Regions from separate parts of the Variovorax sp. J31P179 genome, predicted to be linked through region 3. Evidence: predicted binding sites of a transcription regulator. Region 3 holds the regulator's gene; each other region holds the start of a gene.

Region 1 (4,488 bases), on a different contig from region 3:
CGCCTTCGGCAAGCTGATCGCCGGCCTGATCGCGGTGGTGTTCGAGGCCGCCGACGGCGCGACCGACCCGGAGATCTCGCGCCTCCTGGTCGCACTGTTCAACTTCATGCAGGGCAAGGAGTTCGCGGGCCAGGAGCGGGCCTGCGGCGCCGCGGCCTTCGCCTCGGGCCGCAACGACGGCGCCCGCCAGCAGCAATGGCTGCACCTGATCGCTTCGCAGGAGCATTGCTTCGCGCTGTTCGCAGACTTCGCTGCGCCCGGCCTGGCCGAGGTGTGGGGCTCGGTGCAGGCGGCGGCGCAGCTGGCCGAACTGGAGCGGCTGCGCCGCATCGCCTGCGCAGCGCCCGCCGGCGTGGCGCTCGACAGCGAGCTGAGCCCGGCCTGGTTCGACTGCTGCACCCGCCGCATCGACGCCATGCAGGCGGTCGAGGAGCGCCTGGCGGCCGACCTGCGCGGGCTCTGCCTGCACAAGACCACGCAGGCCCGCAGCGAACTGCAGGCCCACGAAGCCCTGCTGGCCAGCCTGCAGGTTGGAAACGGCGTGGAAACGGCGGATTTTTTTCTCGACGCGCCGGCGACGCCGGATGCACCGGCCGGCGGCGCGCCCTACGGCCGGCAGCTCGAGCGCTCGATCCTCGACATGGTGCAGGAGCAGTCGCGCCGGCTGCAGGCGATGGGCGACGAGCTCGACACCGTGCGCGCCGCCCTCAACGAGCGCAAGCTGGTCGAGCGCGCCAAGGGACTGCTGATGGCGCACCGCCGCATCCGCGAGGAGGAGGCCCACAAGATGCTGCGCCAGACCGCGATGAACCAGGGCCGGCGCCTGGTCGAGGTCGCCGAATCGGTGCTTGCCATGGCCGAGTACCTGCCCGTCGACAAGGCGCCCTGAGTGCATCGGCGGCCCGCAATGGTGCACTGCACAAGCACTTCGCGACGGCAGGCCTCTTGCGGAATCCGCGCCACGGCGAGCATTGACGGGTATTCAACGCTCCTCTTTTCATAGCAACCAGCAATTGGCACGCCGCTTGCTGTCTCCCAGTCCATAGACCGACGAAGGTCTTCAGGCAGGCGGCATCCAACGGCGGGTGCGGCCCACCGAACCGGACAAAGGCGTCCTTATCCCGCAGGGGCTCGTTTTCGAGCGGCCCGTGCGTGGTGAGGGCGCCTTTTCGTTTTTCCGAACCGCTTTTTTCACTTCCCGGAGTACGACCCATGACCGATGCGCTGAAACCCACACTGAGTCGCCGCCGAGTGCTGCAGGCCGCCGCCGCGGGCGTGGCCGGGCTCGACCCCGCGCTGCGTGCCGCCGTCTGGGCCCAGGGCTCCGACAAGCCCGAGAAGGAAGAAGTCAAGATCGGCTTCATCCCGCTGACCGACTGCGCCAGCGTGGTGATGGCCTCGGTGCTGGGCATCGACAAGAAGTACGGCGTCAAGATCGTGCCGAGCAAGGAGGCCAGCTGGGCCGGCGTGCGCGACAAGCTGGTGAACGGCGAACTGGATTTCGCCCACGTGCTGTACGGCCTGGTCTACGGCGTGCACCTGGGCATCGGCGGCCCGAAGAAGGACATGGCGGTGCTCATGACCCTCAACAACAACGGGCAAGCCATCACGCTGTCGAAGAAGCTGGCCGACAAGGGGGCGGTCGACGGCGCATCGCTGGCCAAGGTGATGGGCAAGGAAAAAGCCGAATACACCTTCGCCCAGACCTTCCCCACCGGCACCCACGCGATGTGGCTGTACTACTGGATGGCGGCCAACGGCATCAACCCGCTGAAGGACGCCAAGGTCATCACCGTGCCGCCGCCGCAGATGGTGGCCAACATGCGCGTGGGCAACATGGACGGTTTTTGCGTCGGTGAGCCCTGGGGCCAGCGCGCGATCATGGACGGCATCGGCATCACGGCGATCACCAGCCAGGACATCTGGAAGGACCATCCCGAGAAGGTGCTCGGCACCACCGGCGACTTCGTGAAGAAGTATCCGAACACCGCGCGCGCCGTGACCGCCGCGATCCTCGAGGCCGGCAAGTGGATCGACGCCGGCCTGCAGAACAAGAACAAGATGGCCGAGACCATCGCCGACAAGAGCTACGTCAACACCAGCGTGGACGCGATCAACCAGCGCATCCTGGGGCGCTACACCAACGGCCTCGGCAAGAACTGGGACGACCCCAACTACATGAAGTTCTACGCCGACGGCGCGGTCTCCTATCCGTACCTGTCGGACGGCATGTGGTTCCTGACCCAGCACAAGCGCTGGGGCCTGCTGAAGGAGCATCCGGACTACCTGCAGGTGGCGACCCAGATCAACCAGATCGACATCTACAAACAGGCCGCCGCCGCGGCCAAGACGCCGGTGCCGAAGGAAACGATGCGCAGCAGCAAGCTGTTCGACGGCGTCGTCTGGGACGGCAAGAACCCGAAGCAGTACGCCGATTCGTTCAAGGTCCATGCCTGAGGAGCCCACCATGGTCAGTGCCGTCTTCCATTCCCCCCTCGATGCTCACGCGGCCTTGCCGCCGGCGGCAAAAGCCGTCGCCCGCCCGGCCGCCGCGGCTGCGCCGGTCGCGCTCCAACCGATGCCGCGCGTGCCGCGCGATTTCCGCGCCGTCTGGCTGCGCGTGCTGCCGCCGGTGCTCGGCTTCGCGCTGCTGGTCCTGGTCTGGGAACTGGTGGCGCTGAAGAGCACCACCGGCTTCCCGTCGCCGCTCGCCACCTGGCAGCAGGCGCTGACCGTGTTCAGCGACCCGTTCTACAGCAAGGGCCCGAACGACCAGGGCGTGGGCTGGAACGTGCTCTCGTCGCTGCAGCGGGTGGCGCTGGGCTTCGGGCTGGCGGCCGCGGTCGGCATCCCGGCCGGCTTCGCGATCGGGCGCTTCGAGTTTCTCTCTCGCATGTTCAATCCGCTGATCAGCCTGCTGCGGCCGGTGTCGCCGCTGGCCTGGCTGCCGATCGGCCTGCTGGTATTCAAGGGCGCCAACCCGGCCGCCATCTGGACCATCTTCATCTGCTCGATCTGGCCGATGATCATCAACACCGCGGTCGGCGTGCAGCGCGTGCCGAGCGACTACATGAACGTCGCCCGCGTGCTGAACCTCAGCGAATGGAAGATCTTCACCAAGATCCTGTTCCCCGCCGTGCTGCCCTACATGCTGACCGGCGTGCGGCTGGCGGTCGGCACCGCCTGGCTGGTGATCGTCGCGGCCGAGATGCTGACCGGCGGCGTCGGCATCGGCTTCTGGGTCTGGGACGAGTGGAACAACCTCAACGTCGCCAACATCATCATCGCGATCTTCGTCATCGGCATCGTTGGTCTGGTGCTCGAGTTCGCGCTCGTCAAGATCGCCACCGCATTCACGTTCGAAGAGGTCAAGCAATGAACGACGACAGCAAGTACATCGCGATCGAAGGCGTCGAGCAGCGTTTCAAGACCGCCAAGGGCAGCTTCCTGGCGCTGCGCGACATCCACCTGAACGTCGCCAAGGGCGAGTTCATCACGCTGATCGGCCACTCGGGCTGCGGCAAGTCGACGCTGCTGAACCTCATCGCCGGCCTGACCACGCCGACGCAGGGCGTGCTGCTGTGCGCCAACCGCGAGATCAAGGGCCCGGGGCCGGAGCGTGCGGTGGTGTTCCAGAACCACTCGCTGCTGCCCTGGCTGACCTGCCACGAGAACGTCTACCTGGCGGTCGAGCGGGTGTTCGCGGCGACCGAGAACAAGGCGCAGCTCAAGGCCCGCACCGAGGCGGCGCTGGCGCTGGTGGGCCTCACGCCGGCGGCGCAGAAGCGGCCCGGCGAGATCTCGGGCGGCATGAAGCAGCGCGTGGGCATCGCGCGGGCGCTGTCGATGGAACCCAAGGTGCTGCTGATGGACGAGCCCTTCGGCGCCCTCGATGCGCTGACCCGCGCCAAGCTGCAGGACGAACTGCTGGCGATCGTGCAGAAGACCCGCAGCACCGTCGTGATGGTGACGCACGATGTCGACGAGGCGGTGCTGCTGTCGGACCGCATCGTGATGCTGACCAACGGTCCGGCCGCCACCATCGGCGAAGTGCTGGCGGTCGACATTCAGCGGCCGCGCAACCGCGTGGCGCTGGCCGAGGATCCGGTCTACGTGCATGCGCGCAAGGCCGTGATCGACTTCCTGTACACGCGCCAGGCGCACGTGGAAAAAGTCGCCGCCTGAATCAAACACCCGGCACCGGGACTCAGGACATGATGACCTGCAGGCTGTGCTCGTATGCGGCGGTGAGCTGCTCGAAGGTGTCGACCAGCGCGTCGCTGGCGCGCACCAGCGACGCCCGGCCCTCGGCGCTGTCGAGGGCCCGCACGCCACCCAGCAGGTGCAGCCATTCGTCGCGCGCGACCGCCAGCGCGGCACGGATCTCGGGCGAGCTCAGCGGCGCGGCTTCGAGCTCCCGCAGCGCGGCCTCGAACTCGTCCATCGTCGTCGCCATCCGGTCCTGCGACGGCGCCGCCAGCAGTGCCT
Region 2 (4,488 bases), on a different contig from region 3:
AGCCAACACATGACCACATCTTCCTCGCGCGCCGACTCCGGCTTCGCCTACAGCCGTCCTTTCTTCGAAAACCTGGTCGATTCGGCCTTGGCCCATGCCAAGAAGCTCGGAGCGACCGATGCCGGCGCGGAGGCGTCCGAGGGCTGCGGCCTGAGCGTCTCGGTGCGCAAGGGCGAGCTCGAGAACGTCGAGCGCAACCGCGACAAGTCGCTCGGCGTCACGGTCTACGTGGGCCACCGCCGCGGCAATGCCAGCACCTCCGACTTCTCCGAGGCGGCGATCGCCCAGACCGTGCAGGCGGCCTACGACATCGCCCGCTTCACGGCCGAGGACCCGGTCAGCGGCCTGCCCGACGAGGCTGATATCGCCAAGGAGCAGCCGGACCTCGACCTGTTCCACCCCTGGGACGTCACGAGCGAACAGGCCGCCCAGCTGGCGCTGGAGTGCGAGGCCGCGGCCCTGTCGACCGACAAGCGCATCACCAACAGCGAAGGTGCCGGGGTCTCGGCGCAGCAAAGCCATTTCTTCAGCGCCCACACCCGCGGCTTCCGCGGCGGCTATGCCAGCTCGCGCCATTCGATCTCGGTGGCGCCGATCGCCGGCAAGGGCGACGACATGCAGCGCGACGCCTGGTACAGCTCGATGCGCTCGGCCGACGAGCTGGCGAGCCCGGTGGCCGTGGGCCGCTATGCCGCCGAGCGGGCCCTGAGCCGCCTCAAGTCGCGCAAGATCAAGACCACCGAATGCCCGGTGCTGTTCGAGTCGCCGCTGGCGGCCGGACTGCTGGGCGGGCTGGTGCAGGCCACCAGCGGCGGTGCGCTGTATCGCAAAAGCACCTTCCTGCTCGATTCGCTCGGCAAGAAGGTGCTGCCCAAGCACATCGACGTGGTCGAAGACCCGCATCTGCTGCGCGGCAAGGGCAGCTCGCCCTTCGACGACGAGGGCGTCGTGACGCGCAAGCGCAAGGTGGTCGACGCCGGACGGCTCGAGGGCTATTTCCTCAGTACCTACTCGGCGCGCAAGCTGGGCATGAAGACCACCGGCAATGCCGGCGGCTCGCACAACCTCACGCTGACCTCCCGCCTGACGAAGAAGGGCGACGACCTCGATGCCATGCTCGAAAAGCTGGGCACCGGCCTGCTGGTGATCGAGTTGATGGGGCAGGGCGTCAACTACGTGACGGGCGACTATTCGCGCGGCGCCAGCGGCTTCTGGGTCGAGAAGGGCCGGATCGCGTTCCCGGTGCAGGAGATCACGATCGCCGGCAACCTCAAGGACATGCTGATGGGCATCGAGGCGGTGGGCGCGGATGCGTACAACTACGGGGCGAAGACGACGGGTTCTCTGCTGGTCAATCGCATGAAGGTCGCGGGGGCGTAACCGGCTCGCCCCCAGGTTGCCCGGCACTTCGTGTCCGGGCGCTCGAGTCGCTGCCAGAGGCAGCGGCCCTTCGGAGCCGTCCAAGCCTGCGCAGGCAGGCTTGGAGCCGCGGCTCCTCAGCCCCCCACCGGGGGCAACACCTGCGGCCTGGCAAAGCCAGTTCCGCGGTGTTTCACCAACGGGCCTGGCTGCGCCGGCCTTTGAGCCAGCGCGCTTTCCATGTCGGTGCGGGATGCAGCGATTTGGACAAGAAGGCACCGCAGTGAGGCGGATTTGGCACCATTTTTGCTTTCGATCGGTGCGTCAGCCGGGCCATCCGGCGTCGACGCACCATCTCCAAGCAAATATCAAAGCCAATCTCCAATGGATGCACTCACTCGGGGCACGAACGCGCTCTTTCTTCTCCTTGGCGCCATCATGGTGTTGTCGATGCATGCGGGTTTTGCCTTTCTCGAACTCGGCACCGTGCGCAAGAAGAACCAGGTCAATGCGCTGGTCAAGATCCTGGTCGACTTCTCGGTCTCGACCATCGTCTATTTCCTCGTCGGCTTCGGCGTCGCCTACGGCACGCACTTCTTTGTCGGCGCCGAGCAACTGGCGGCCGGCAGCGGCTTCGAGCTGGTGCGCTTCTTCTTCCTGCTCACCTTCGCCGCGGCGATCCCGGCCATCATCTCGGGCGGCATCGCGGAGCGCGCGAAGTTCTGGCCGCAGCTGATCGCCACGGCCGTCATCGTGGGCCTGGTGTATCCGCTCTACGAGGGCATCGCCTGGAACCGGGCCTTCGGCATCCAGGACTGGCTGGCCCGGGTCACGGGCAACGAGTTCCACGACTTCGCCGGCTCGGTGGTGGTCCATGCGATGGGCGGCTGGCTGGCGCTGCCGGCGGTGCTGCTGCTGGGGGCGCGCCGCAACCGCTACCGGGGCGACGGCTCGCTGAGCGCGCACCCGCCCTCGAACATCCCGTTCCTGGCCCTCGGCGCCTGGGTCCTGTGCGTGGGCTGGTTCGGCTTCAACGTGATGAGCGCCCAGACGATCGACAAGATCTCGGGCCTGGTGGCGGTCAATTCGCTGATGGCGATGGTCGGCGGCACGCTGGTGGCGCTGGCGTTGGGCAGGAACGACCCCGGCTTCGTCTACAACGGGCCGCTGGCGGGCCTGGTGGCGGTCTGCGCCGGCTCCGACCTGATGCACCCGATCGGCGCGCTGGTGGTGGGAGGCGTGGCCGGCGCGATCTTCGTGAAGATGTTCACCCTGACGCAGAACAAGTGGAAGATCGACGACGTGCTCGGCGTCTGGCCGCTGCACGGCCTCTGCGGAACCTGGGGCGGCATCGCGGCCGGGATCTTCGGCAGCCGGGCGCTCGGCGGCATCGGCGGGGTGAACCTCTGGGCCCAGCTGGTCGGGGTAGCGATCGGGGTCGCCTGGGCGCTGGTCGCCGGCGCAGCGGTCTACGGCGTGCTGCAGGCCACGCTGGGGCTGCGGCTGTCGCAGGAGGAGGAGTACGACGGCGCCGACCTGTCGATCCACCACATCTCGGCCACCCCGGAGCGCGAAGCCAACTGGTAGAACGGCACCCGGGCCGGCGCTCAGGCGGCGAGCGCGGCGCGGACTTTTTCGATCACCCGGACGTAGGGCGCGGCAAAGTCCTCCAGCGACGCGTCCGGCGTCAGCCAGCTGAAGCTGAACACCAACCCGTCTTCTTCCGGGCTTCCCATTGCGACATGGTCGAAGGTTTCGGGCAGCGGGTGTTCGATGCGCATCAGGAACAGGTGCCACAGCTGCGGATGGCGGTGCTTGTTGCCTTCGATGCCGGCCTCGCAGTAGCGGTCGATGGTGCCCAGCGGCTCCAGCGGCCCCGCGTAGTCGACCCCCGACTCTTCCAGCAGTTCGCGCCGCACCGCGTCCTCGGGCGCTTCGCCGGGCTCGATCGTGCCCTTGGGCAGCTGCATGCCGCGGTCCTCGGGATGGTGGAACACCAGCAGCCGGCCCTGGGCGTCGACCAGGCAGGCGCAGGCCTTGAGGACCGGGCGCGACTTCATGCTCAGGCGCTGGCCAGTGCCGCCTTGACGGCGGCGCTGACCTGGCCCATGTCGGCCTTGCCGGCCAGCCTGGCCTTGACCGCGCCCATCACCTTGCCCATGTCGCCCGGGCCCTTGGCGCCGAGTTCGGCGACGATCGCCCGGACCTCGACCGCCACCTCGTCGGCGCTCATGCGCTGCGGCAGGTAGACCTCGAGCACCTTGATCTCGGCCGCTTCCTTGTCGGCCAGGTCGGTGCGGCCGCCCTGGGTGAAGGCGGCGACCGAGTCCTTGCGCTGCTTGACCAGCTTGTCGACGATCGCGACCACCATCGCGTCATCGAGTTCGATGCGCTCGTCGACTTCCTTCTGCTTGAGGGCGGCGAGCAGCAGGCGGATGGTGCCCAGGCGCTCGGCGTCCTTGGCGCGCATCGCGGTCTTCATGTCTTCGGTGATCTGGTTCTTGAGGCTCATGGCTGGCTTTCTTTGATGGAGCGACAAACAAAAGCCGCGGCAGGGTGTCCCTGGCGCGGCTCGATCCGGATTGAACCGGGCGGTGGCCTGTGGCCAACGCTGCGGGTGCTTAGTACAGCTTCTTGGGGAGCTGCATGCTGCGCACGCGCTTGTAGTGGCGCTTGACGGCCGCGGCCTTCTTGCGCTTGCGCTCGGCGGTCGGCTTTTCGTAGAACTCCCGGGCACGCAGGTCGGTCAGCAGGCCGAGCTTTTCGATGGTGCGCTTGAAGCGGCGCAGTGCGACGTCGAAGGGCTCGTTTTCTTTTACGCGGATGGTGGTCATTTAGGAATCGGTTGGTTCAATTGGCCTGGGGAGATCGAGGCCCCGGGCCGGGGTTCCTCAACTGAAAAATGGGGTGGGCCGTTGAGGGGAGGCCGAAGTTAGCCCGACATTATAGCGTCAGCTTTGGATTGCGCCGCCAGCGCCTGGGCGCAGGCGTGCGCACTGGCCCAGGCCCACTGGAAGTTGTAGCCGCCGAGCCAGCCAGTGACATCGACCACCTCGCCGATGAAATAGAGTCCCGGCTGCTTCGATTCCAGGGTCTGGGAGGACAGGTCGCGGGTGTCGACGCCGCCGG
Region 3 (4,488 bases):
GCCACCCCCAACGACGAGAGCAGCGGACCGCTGATCGTCTACGACCAGAGCAACGACACCTTCACGGTGAATGGTTCGTCGCTGCCGCCGAATGCCGGCGTCTCGACCCAGGCGAGCGGCCGGGTCAAGGCGATCCTCACGCCCAAGGCGGCCGCGGCACCCGCAACCCCCGGCGCCAAGCCGGCGGCGCCGGCCACCACGCCGGCGCCGGGCAACAGCCTGCGTTCCACCACCACGCTGGGCGGAGACTCCAAGCAGTGATCGAAACAGCCGGGATGAGTGTCAGCGACAGCCAGCCGGGCAGCCGGCTGGAAGCGCGCAGCCTGCAGAAGAGCTATGGCAGCCGCACGGTCGTCAAGGACGTGTCGCTGGCGGTGCAGAAGGGCGAAGTGGTCGGACTGCTGGGCCCCAACGGCGCCGGCAAGACCACCTCGTTCTACATGATCGTCGGGCTGGTGCGGGCCGATGCCGGCGAGATTTCGATCGATGGCGAGCCGATCGCCCACATGCCGATCCATCGCCGCGCCCGCATGGGCCTGAGCTACCTGCCCCAGGAGGCCTCGATCTTCCGCAAGCTGACGGTCGAGGAAAACGTCCGCGCGGTGCTCGAGCTGCAGGCCGAGCCCGACGAACGCGGCCGGATGGTGCCGCTCGACAAGGCCCGCATCGAGGAGCGCCTGGGCGAGCTGCTGGCCGACCTCCGGGTCGACCACCTGCGCGATTCGTCGGCGCTGTCGCTGTCCGGCGGCGAGCGCCGCCGGGTCGAGATCGCCCGCGCCCTCGCGACCCAGCCGCGCTTCATCCTGCTGGACGAACCCTTCGCCGGCATCGACCCGATCGCGGTGATCGAGATCCAGCGGATCATCAGTTTCCTGAAGGAGCGCGGCATCGGCGTGCTCATCACCGACCACAACGTGCGTGAAACGCTGGGCATCTGCGATCACGCGTTCATCATCAGCGACGGGCATGTGCTGGCACAAGGCACGCCTTCGGAGATCGTCGACAACGCCGAGGTACGACGCGTGTACCTGGGCGAGCACTTCCGGATGTAGGAGCCCAATCTCGATGAAGCAGGGGCTTTCGCTTCGCGTCTCTCAGCACCTGGCGCTCACGCCGCAGCTGCAGCAGTCGATCCGGCTGCTGCAGCTCTCCACGCTCGAGTTGAGCCAGGAGGTCGAGCAGATGCTCGACGACAACCCGTTCCTCGAACGCACGGCCGAGGAAGCCGCGCGCGAGGAATTCGGCCTCGAGAGCGCCGATACGCCGGTGCGCGACGAAGATCGCCAGGCCGAATTCAACGGCGATGGCGACGGCGACTTCACGCCCGGCCCCTCGGCGCCCGCCGCCGAGGTCGCGGTGTCCGCCGAGGTTGCCGAGCCCGCCACCCTGGACGCGGTCGACGGCGAGCCCGACTGGGAGGGTGACGGCACGGTCGACATGGCGCCCGACGACAGCGAGTGGGGCAGCGATGCGCCCGCGCGCACCAACAACCTGGGCGACGACGAGCGCACCGATGCCACCGAATTGGCGCGCAGCCAGGAGTCGCTGCAGTCCTTCCTGCACCGCCAGGCGCTGGGCCTGCGGCTCAGCGAGACCGACCGTGCGGCGCTGCGCTTCCTGATCGAATCGCTCAACGACGACGGCTACCTCGAGGATTCGCTGCCGGCGCTGGCCTCGGGCCTGGCCGGCGACGACAACGACCAGTTCGACGACCTGGTGCATCACTTCCAGGTCGCGCTCGGCCTGCTGCAGAGCCTGGAGCCGGCCGGTGTCGGCGCGCGCAATCTGGGCGAGTGCCTGACGATCCAGCTGCGCGCCCTGGCGCAGCCCGACGAGGACGCCGACGAGGCGCAGGTGCGCATGACCGCGATCGCGATCTGCAAGCAGCCGATGGAGCTGCTCGCGCGGCGCGACTTCAAGCGGCTGGCGACGCTCACGCGCAGCAACGAGGAAGAGGTCCGCGCGGCGCTGCAGCTGATCGCGCGGCTCGAGCCCAAGCCGGGCCGCCGCTTCGTCGACGTCGAGCGCAATGTGGTGATACCCGACGTGATCGTGACGCGCATCGGCAACGGCACCCACACCAGGTTCCGCGTCATGCTCAACCCCGAGGTCATGCCGCGGCTGCGGGTGCACGACATCTACGCCGGCGCGCTCAAGCAGCACAAGGGCGAAGGCAGCCAGGCGCTGTCGCAGCGGCTGCAGGAGGCGCGCTGGTTCATCAAGAACATCCAGCAGCGCTTCGACACCATCCTGCGGGTGTCGAACGCGATCGTCGAGCGGCAGAAGAGCTTCTTCGTGCACGGCGAGCTCGCGATGCGGCCGCTGGTGCTGCGCGAGATCGCCGACGAGCTCGGCCTGCACGAATCCACCATCAGCCGCGTGACCACCGCCAAGTACATGGCGACGCCCTACGGCACGGTCGAGCTCAAGTACTTCTTCGGCTCGGCGCTCGGCACCGAGACCGGGGGCAACGCCTCCAGCACCGCGGTACGGGCGCTGATCAAGCAGTTCGTGAGCGCCGAAGACCTGAAGAAGCCGCTGTCGGACAGCCAGATCTCAGAGATGCTCAAGGAGCAGGGGATCGAATGCGCGCGCCGCACGGTGGCGAAGTACCGCGAGGCCCTGCGCATCGCGCCGGCCAATCTGCGCAAGGCCCTCTAGGGATGCTTCACCGCCCGGGCCTGCTGGCGCGCTGGTGGCGGCTCGGCCTGGCGCTGGTGGCGACGATGCTGCTGGCCAGCGGCTGCGCGATGCTGCCGGCCGACTTCGAGCGCCAGCCCTCGAGCGCGATCGCGGCCTCCGCGGAGACCACGCTGGGCCGGATCGCCAAGGCCTCCTCGCCCGACCCGGACCTGAGCGGTTTCCGACTCATGCCCGGCGGCGATTTCGCCCTCGACACCCGCTTGCAGCTCGCGCGCCGCGCCGAGCGCACGCTCGACGTCCAGTACTACCAGATCGAGAACGACGAGACCGGCCGCTACTTCCTGCGCGCCCTGCGCGACGCGGCGCTGCGCGGCGTGCGCGTGCGGCTGCTGATGGACGACCTCTACACCTCCGGAGAGGACGAACTGCTGCTCGCGCTGGCCGCGACGCCGAACCTCGAGCTGCGGCTGTTCAACCCGTTTCCGGCCGGCCGCGGCAGCATGCTGCAGCGCTTCTCCAGCTCGCTGTTCGACTTCGATCGGGTGAACCGGCGGATGCACAACAAGCTCTTCATCGCCGACGGCGCGATGGCGGTGGCGGGCGGCCGCAACATCGGGAACCAGTACTTCACGCAGACCGCCGGCGCGAACTTCCTGGATATCGACACCTTCGTTGCCGGCGCCCTCGTGAAGCGCCTCGGCAGCCTGTTCGACCTGTTCTGGAACAGCCCCTACGTGCGGCCGATCGGGACCGTGATCGGCTCCCCGCTGCCGCCGGCGGAACTGCAGCAGCGCTTCGATCAGGCCACGGGCCCCGCCACGACGCCGGCGCCGCGCCCACCGGCACCCAACGACGTGCTGGGCTACGCGCCGCTCGGGCCGGAGCTGAAGGACGGCGCCCGGCTCGACCTGATCTGGACCTTGGCCGAGGCCTATGCCGACGCCCCCGACCGGGTCGTCGGCAAGACCGCGTCGTACGGCGGCGTGCCGCTGCTCGATGTCGACAGCGTGCGCTACAACGTGATCGAGCAGATGCGGCGCTCGCGCTCCGAAGTCACGCTGGTGTCGCCCTACCTGATCCCGGGCAAGGCCGGTCTCGAGGTCATGCGCGAGATCCGCGGGCGCGGGGTGCGCATCAGCGTCGTCACCAATTCGCTCGCCGCCACCGACGAGCCGGTGGTCCACACCGGCTACCGGCGCTACCGGCCCGACATGCTGCGGCTCGGCGTCGAGATCTACGAATTGAGTTCGGCGCGCACCAAGCGCAGCGTGCGGCTCGGGCTGTTCGGCTCGCAGGTCGGCCGGCTGCACGCGAAGGCGGCGATCTTCGATCGGCGCTCGCTGTTCCTGGGCTCGATGAACTTCGATCCGCGCTCGGACACCCACAACACCGAGATCGGGCTTTTCATCGCCAGCCCCGAGCTGGCGCAGCAGGTCCTGAAGCTGCTCGACGTGCTCAAGCAGCAGGGCGCCTACCGGGTGCGCTTCGCCGAGGGCGGCGAAAAGCTCGAATGGGTCACGTCGGAAGACGGGGCCGACCAGGTGCTGACGGTCGAGCCCGACTCGGACCTGTGGGACCGCCTGATGCTGGAGCTGCTCGCGCCGCTGGCGCCGGAGAGCCTGCTGTAGAAGGACGTCCGGCCGGCCGTCGAGCCCAGGTGGAGGCGATGCGGACTTGACTCACTTCGACGATTGTTTGCGCGGGTCGAACGTGGGGAAGCCTGGTTCTCGGGTCTGCGCCAAGCCCCAGTGGTAGCCGTTGATGTCCGCGATGAGGGCGAACCGATCCCCCCAGGCGGCGTCACGGGGCGGCTCGAGCACCGTTCCGCCAGCAGCTCTCGCACGT
Region 4 (4,488 bases), on a different contig from region 3:
CCCGAAACGCATCAAATGTAGCATCATTTGATGCGAGACGGATCGCTGCATCCTACTCCAGCGCCGACGCCGGCCCGAAGAACTCGTAGCGCGCCTGCCGATCCGGCACGCCGAGCGCGCGCAGTGCGCTCTTCACCTGCTGCATGAAGGGCTTCGGTCCGAGAAAGTAGGCGTCAACGTCGCGTGTCGCCGGCAGCCACTGCGCGAGCTTCTGCGCGTCGAGGCGGCCGACCGCATGCGGGGCGTCCGCTGCGGGCGCACCTTCGCTCACTTCGTCGTAGCAATAGAAGCGCGCGAGCTGCGGATGCTTGTGGGCCAGCGCATCGATGGCATGGCGGAAGGCATGCGCGCCTCGCGTGCGCGCGCAGTGGATGAAGTGGACCGCGCGCGAGGTCTTGAGCGCGGCCTCGAGCATCGCCAGCGTCGGCGTGATGCCGACCCCGCCGCTGATCAGCACCAGCGGCCGTTCGCCCGGCTCCAGCGTGAAGGCGCCCGCCGGCGGGAACAGCTCGACCGTGCTGCCTTCGCCGACTTCGTCGTGCAGGTGGTTCGATGCCAGGCCGCCGGTTTCGCGCTTGACGCTGATGCGGTAGGTCTGGCCGTTCGGCGCCGCCGACAGCGAGTAGTTGCGGCGGATCTCGTTGCCGTCGACGACCAGCCGCAGGCCGATGTACTGGCCCGGCTTGAAGTCGAGGATCGCGCCACCATCGGCCGGCGCCAGGTAGAAGGAATTGATCTCCTCGCTCTCGACTTCCCTGCGCACGACGACGAAGGGCCGGGCACCGCGCCAGCCGCCGGGCGCATCGGCCCGCTCGTCGTAGGCCTGCTTCTCGGCACCGATCAGGATGTCGGCCAGTTGCCCGTAGGCGGCGGCCCAGGCGGCGATCACCTCGTCGGTGGCGATCTCGGCACCGAGCACCTCGCGGATCGCACGCAGCAGGCAGGCACCGACGATCGGGTAGTGCTCGGGCAGCACCTGCAGCGCGACGTGCTTGTTGACGATCTGGCCGGCCAGATCGCCGAGCGCTTCGAGCCGGTCGATGTTCTTGGCGTACATCAGCACGCCGTTGGCCAGCGCGCGCGGCTGGTCCCCGCTGGCCTGGTGGGCCTGGTTGAACAGCGGCCGCACTTCCGGATGCTCGTCGAGCATGATCCGGTAGAAGTGCGTGGTCAGCGCCTCGCCGCCGGTTTCGAGCAGTGGCACGGTGGCGGTGACGATGGATTTCTGTTGCGGGGTCAGCACGGAAAAGGCTCCTGGAGTTCAGATGGATGCCTTGTTCATCGCAATCTCCGTTCCAGGCGCGGGGGGCAGCAAAATCAACGACTTGTCGTTGACAGTGTCCTTATGACCTGACGAAAATCGTGTCGATATGACCCACTACCGTGTCCAGATGACTGCCGACAAGCTGCTCGAAGCGGTCGCGCCGCTGGTCGCTGACCTGGGCTCCGGCCTGCCGGCCGAGGAGCTCTATCGCCGCCTGTTGCAGTCGCTGCGCCTGCTGCTGCCCTGCGATGCCGCGGCGCTGCTTCGGCTCGAGGACGGCAGCCTGCTGCCGCTGGCGGTCGACGGCTTGAGCCGCGACACGCTGGGCCGTCGTTTCCGCATCGCCGAGCACCCGCGCTTCGCGGCGCTGCTGGGGGCCGCCGGGCCCTTGCGCTTTCCTTCCGACAGCGCGCTGCCCGACCCCTACGACGGCCTGGTCGAGGGCCTGCATGGCGACCTCCCCGTGCACGACTGCGTGGGCTGCCCGATCCAGCTCCATCAACGGATCTGGGGCTTGCTTACGCTCGACGCGCTGCAGCCCGATCGCTTTTCGCGCGGCGACCTGGCGGCGCTGCAGCTGTTCGCCAACCTGGCGGCCGGCATCGTCACCGTGGCCGGCCGAATCGAACAGTTGGAGAACCGCGTGGCGCTCGAGAGCCTGCGCGCCGAAGGCTACCGGCTCGCCGCGGCGCCGCGCGCCCGCGAGCTGATCGGCCGCAGCACGGCCATGCGCCGGCTCGTCGCCGACATCGAGACCGTGGCCGGCAGCGAGCTGTCGGTGCTGATCCAGGGCGAGACCGGCGTCGGCAAGGAACTGGTCGCGGAGGCGATCCATGCCGGGTCCCCGCGTGCGGCGCGGCCCATGATCAGCCTCAACTGCGCGGCCCTGCCCGAGACGCTGGTCGAAAGCGAATTGTTCGGCCACGTCAAGGGCGCGTTCACGGGCGCCACCAGCGACCGGCCGGGCAAGTTCGAGCTGGCCGATGGCGGCACGCTGTTCCTGGACGAGGTCGGCGAGCTGTCGATGCCGGTGCAGGCCAAGCTGCTGCGTGTGCTGCAGAGCGGCCAGCTGCAGCGCCTGGGCTCCGACCGCGAGCACCATGTGGACGTGCGCCTGATCGCTGCCAGCAACCGGGACCTGGCCGACGAGGTCAAGGCCGGCCGCCTGCGCGCCGACTTCTACCACCGCCTGAGCGCCTACCCGCTGCGGGTGCCGCCCCTGCGCGAGCGGGGCCGCGACGTGCTGCTGCTGAGCGGCTTCTTCCTCGAAGAGAACCGCTCCCGGCTCGGCATCGGCGCGGCCCGGCTCGATGCCAGCGCGCAGGCGGCGCTGCTGGCGTACGACTGGCCGGGCAACGTGCGCGAGTTGGAGCATCTGCTCGGGCGCAGCGCGCTGAAGGCGCGCGCGCGGCATCCGCAGCGGCCGCGGATCCTGAGCCTCACGGCGGAAGACCTGGATCTGGAAGGGCGCCGCGCCGAGGTCGCCCCAGCGATCGAAGGGGCGGACAGCGCGGACAGCGCCACCGACGCGCCGCGCCAGGGCGAGTCGCTCCAGCAAGCCGTCGATGCGCTGAAGAGGCAGCGCCTGCTGGCGGCGCTCGCGGCGCATGGCTTCAACCGGGCGGCGGCCGCGCAGTCGCTCGGCCTCGACCGGGCCAACCTGATCCGGCTGGCGAAGCGGCTGGGGGTCGCGCTCGAACCCGTGAAATGAGGCCTCAGGGCAGCAGGCGCAAGCCGGCCCGGCCGGCTTCGGTGCGGCCGATCACGGCCGCGGCGCCGAAGCCTTCGTCGCGGAAGATCGCCAGCACCGCATCGACCGCCTCGGGCGCGCAGCTCACCAGCAGTCCGCCCGAAGTCTGGGGGTCGCTCAGCAGCGCCTGGGCAGTGGCCGGCAGGCCCGCGGCCAGCTCGACATCGGCGCCATAGCCGCTCCAGTTGCGGCCCGAGGCGCCGGTCACGAAGCCCTCGGCGGCCAGCGCCTCGACGCCTTCGAGCCGCGGCACCTTCGACCACTCGATCACGGCGGTCAGCCCGGCGCCGCGCGCGAGCTCGAGCGCGTGGCCGGCCAGTCCGAAGCCCGTGACGTCGGTCAGCGCATGCACGCCGGGCAGCGCCGCCAGCGCGATGCCGGGCGTGTTGAGCCGAGTCGTGCTGTCGATCAGCTGCCGGTAACCGGCCTCCGACAATTGCTCCTTCTTGAGCGCCGCCGACAGCACGCCGACGCCCAGCGGCTTGCCGAGCACCAGCAGGTCGCCGGCCCGGGCGTCGGCGTTGCGCTTGACCTGCGCCGGGTCGACCAGGCCCATCACCACCAGCCCATAGATCGGCTCGACCGAGTCGATGGTGTGGCCGCCCGCGATCGGGATCCCGGCGGCGCGGCAGACGTCCTGGCCACCGCGCACGATCTCGCCGATGGCCTCGATCGGCAGTTGGGCGACCGGCATCGCGACCAGCGCCAGCGCCATGATCGGCTTGCCGCCCATCGCGTAGACGTCGCTGATCGCGTTGGTGGCCGCGATGCGCCCGAACTCGTATGGATCGTCGACGATCGGCATGAAGAAATCGGTGGTCGCGATCAGGGCCTGGCGGTCGTTGAGCCGGTAGACGGCGGCGTCGTCGGCCGTTTCGATGCCGACCATCAGCTCGGGCGGCATCAGGCCGCCGGCGCCGCTCTTCAGGATCTGCGAGAGCACGCCGGGCGCGATCTTGCAGCCGCAGCCGCCGCCATGCGAGAAGCTGGTGAGCCGCAGCGGCGCGAGCGGGTTGACGGGGCGGGAGGAGGGCGTGTCGTTCATGGGGCCCATTATCCGAGCGGCGTGCTGGCGCGTCTTTCTACAATCGAGGGTTGTCCGCCTACCGGCCCTCCGGCCGCTCCCTCATGAAAACAATCTCCCGCCGCGCCTTGGCGCTGGTCCTTTCCGCCTTCGCCGTCGGTGCCTTTGCTCAGGGCAAGGTGCTGCGCGTGTCCGCCATTCCCGACGAGGCGCCGACCGAGCTGCAGCGCAAGTTCAAGCCGCTGGGCGACTACCTGCAGAAGGAGACCGGCATGGAGGTGCAGTTCACCCCGGTCACCGACTATGCGGCGGTGGTCGAGGGGCTGGCCACCAACAAGCTCGACCTGGCCTGGCTCGGCGGCTTCACCTTCGTGCAGGCGCGCATCCGCACCAACGGCGGCGCGGTGCCGATCGTGCAGCGGGCCGAAGACAAGGTGTTCACCAGCAAGT

The links. The regulator sigma-54, encoded in region 3, starts transcription at its own class of promoters, with help from an activator protein. The targets are predictions, from matches to a motif close to TGGCANGNAANCTGCTTT.
Region 1: the regulator sigma-54 is predicted to act here: its motif matches at 1,015-1,032, upstream of QTI17_RS08250 (CmpA/NrtA family ABC transporter substrate-binding protein).
Region 2: the regulator sigma-54 is predicted to act here: its motif matches at 1,655-1,672, upstream of QTI17_RS08175 (ammonium transporter).
Region 4: the regulator sigma-54 is predicted to act here: its motif matches at 1,281-1,298, upstream of hmpA (NO-inducible flavohemoprotein).

Annotation. Positions count from the first base shown of each region.
Region 1 covers NZ_JASZYL010000003.1:29,121-33,608, reverse strand. The annotation lists gene QTI17_RS08255 (nitrate regulatory protein) at 1-889, shown strand, start outside; gene QTI17_RS08250 (CmpA/NrtA family ABC transporter substrate-binding protein) at 1,213-2,457, shown strand; gene ntrB (nitrate ABC transporter permease) at 2,468-3,379, shown strand; gene QTI17_RS08240 (ABC transporter ATP-binding protein) at 3,376-4,185, shown strand; gene QTI17_RS08235 (ANTAR domain-containing protein) at 4,208-4,488, opposite strand, start outside.
Region 2 covers NZ_JASZYL010000003.1:11,861-16,348, forward strand. The annotation lists gene pmbA (metalloprotease PmbA) at 10-1,380, shown strand; gene QTI17_RS08175 (ammonium transporter) at 1,744-2,946, shown strand; gene QTI17_RS08180 (NUDIX domain-containing protein) at 2,967-3,419, opposite strand; gene QTI17_RS08185 (GatB/YqeY domain-containing protein) at 3,422-3,871, opposite strand; gene rpsU (30S ribosomal protein S21) at 3,981-4,193, opposite strand; gene QTI17_RS08195 (BaiN/RdsA family NAD(P)/FAD-dependent oxidoreductase) at 4,292-4,488, opposite strand, start outside.
Region 3 covers NZ_JASZYL010000004.1:428,405-432,892, forward strand. The annotation lists gene lptA (lipopolysaccharide transport periplasmic protein LptA) at 1-261, shown strand, start outside; gene lptB (LPS export ABC transporter ATP-binding protein) at 276-1,052, shown strand; gene QTI17_RS13075 (RNA polymerase factor sigma-54) at 1,066-2,661, shown strand; gene QTI17_RS13080 (phospholipase D family protein) at 2,727-4,271, shown strand; gene QTI17_RS13085 (VOC family protein) at 4,323-4,488, opposite strand, start outside.
Region 4 covers NZ_JASZYL010000001.1:38,916-43,403, reverse strand. The annotation lists gene hmpA (NO-inducible flavohemoprotein) at 53-1,243, opposite strand; gene norR (nitric oxide reductase transcriptional regulator NorR) at 1,392-2,975, shown strand; gene selD (selenide, water dikinase SelD) at 2,980-4,059, opposite strand; gene QTI17_RS00195 (putative selenate ABC transporter substrate-binding protein) at 4,143-4,488, shown strand, end outside.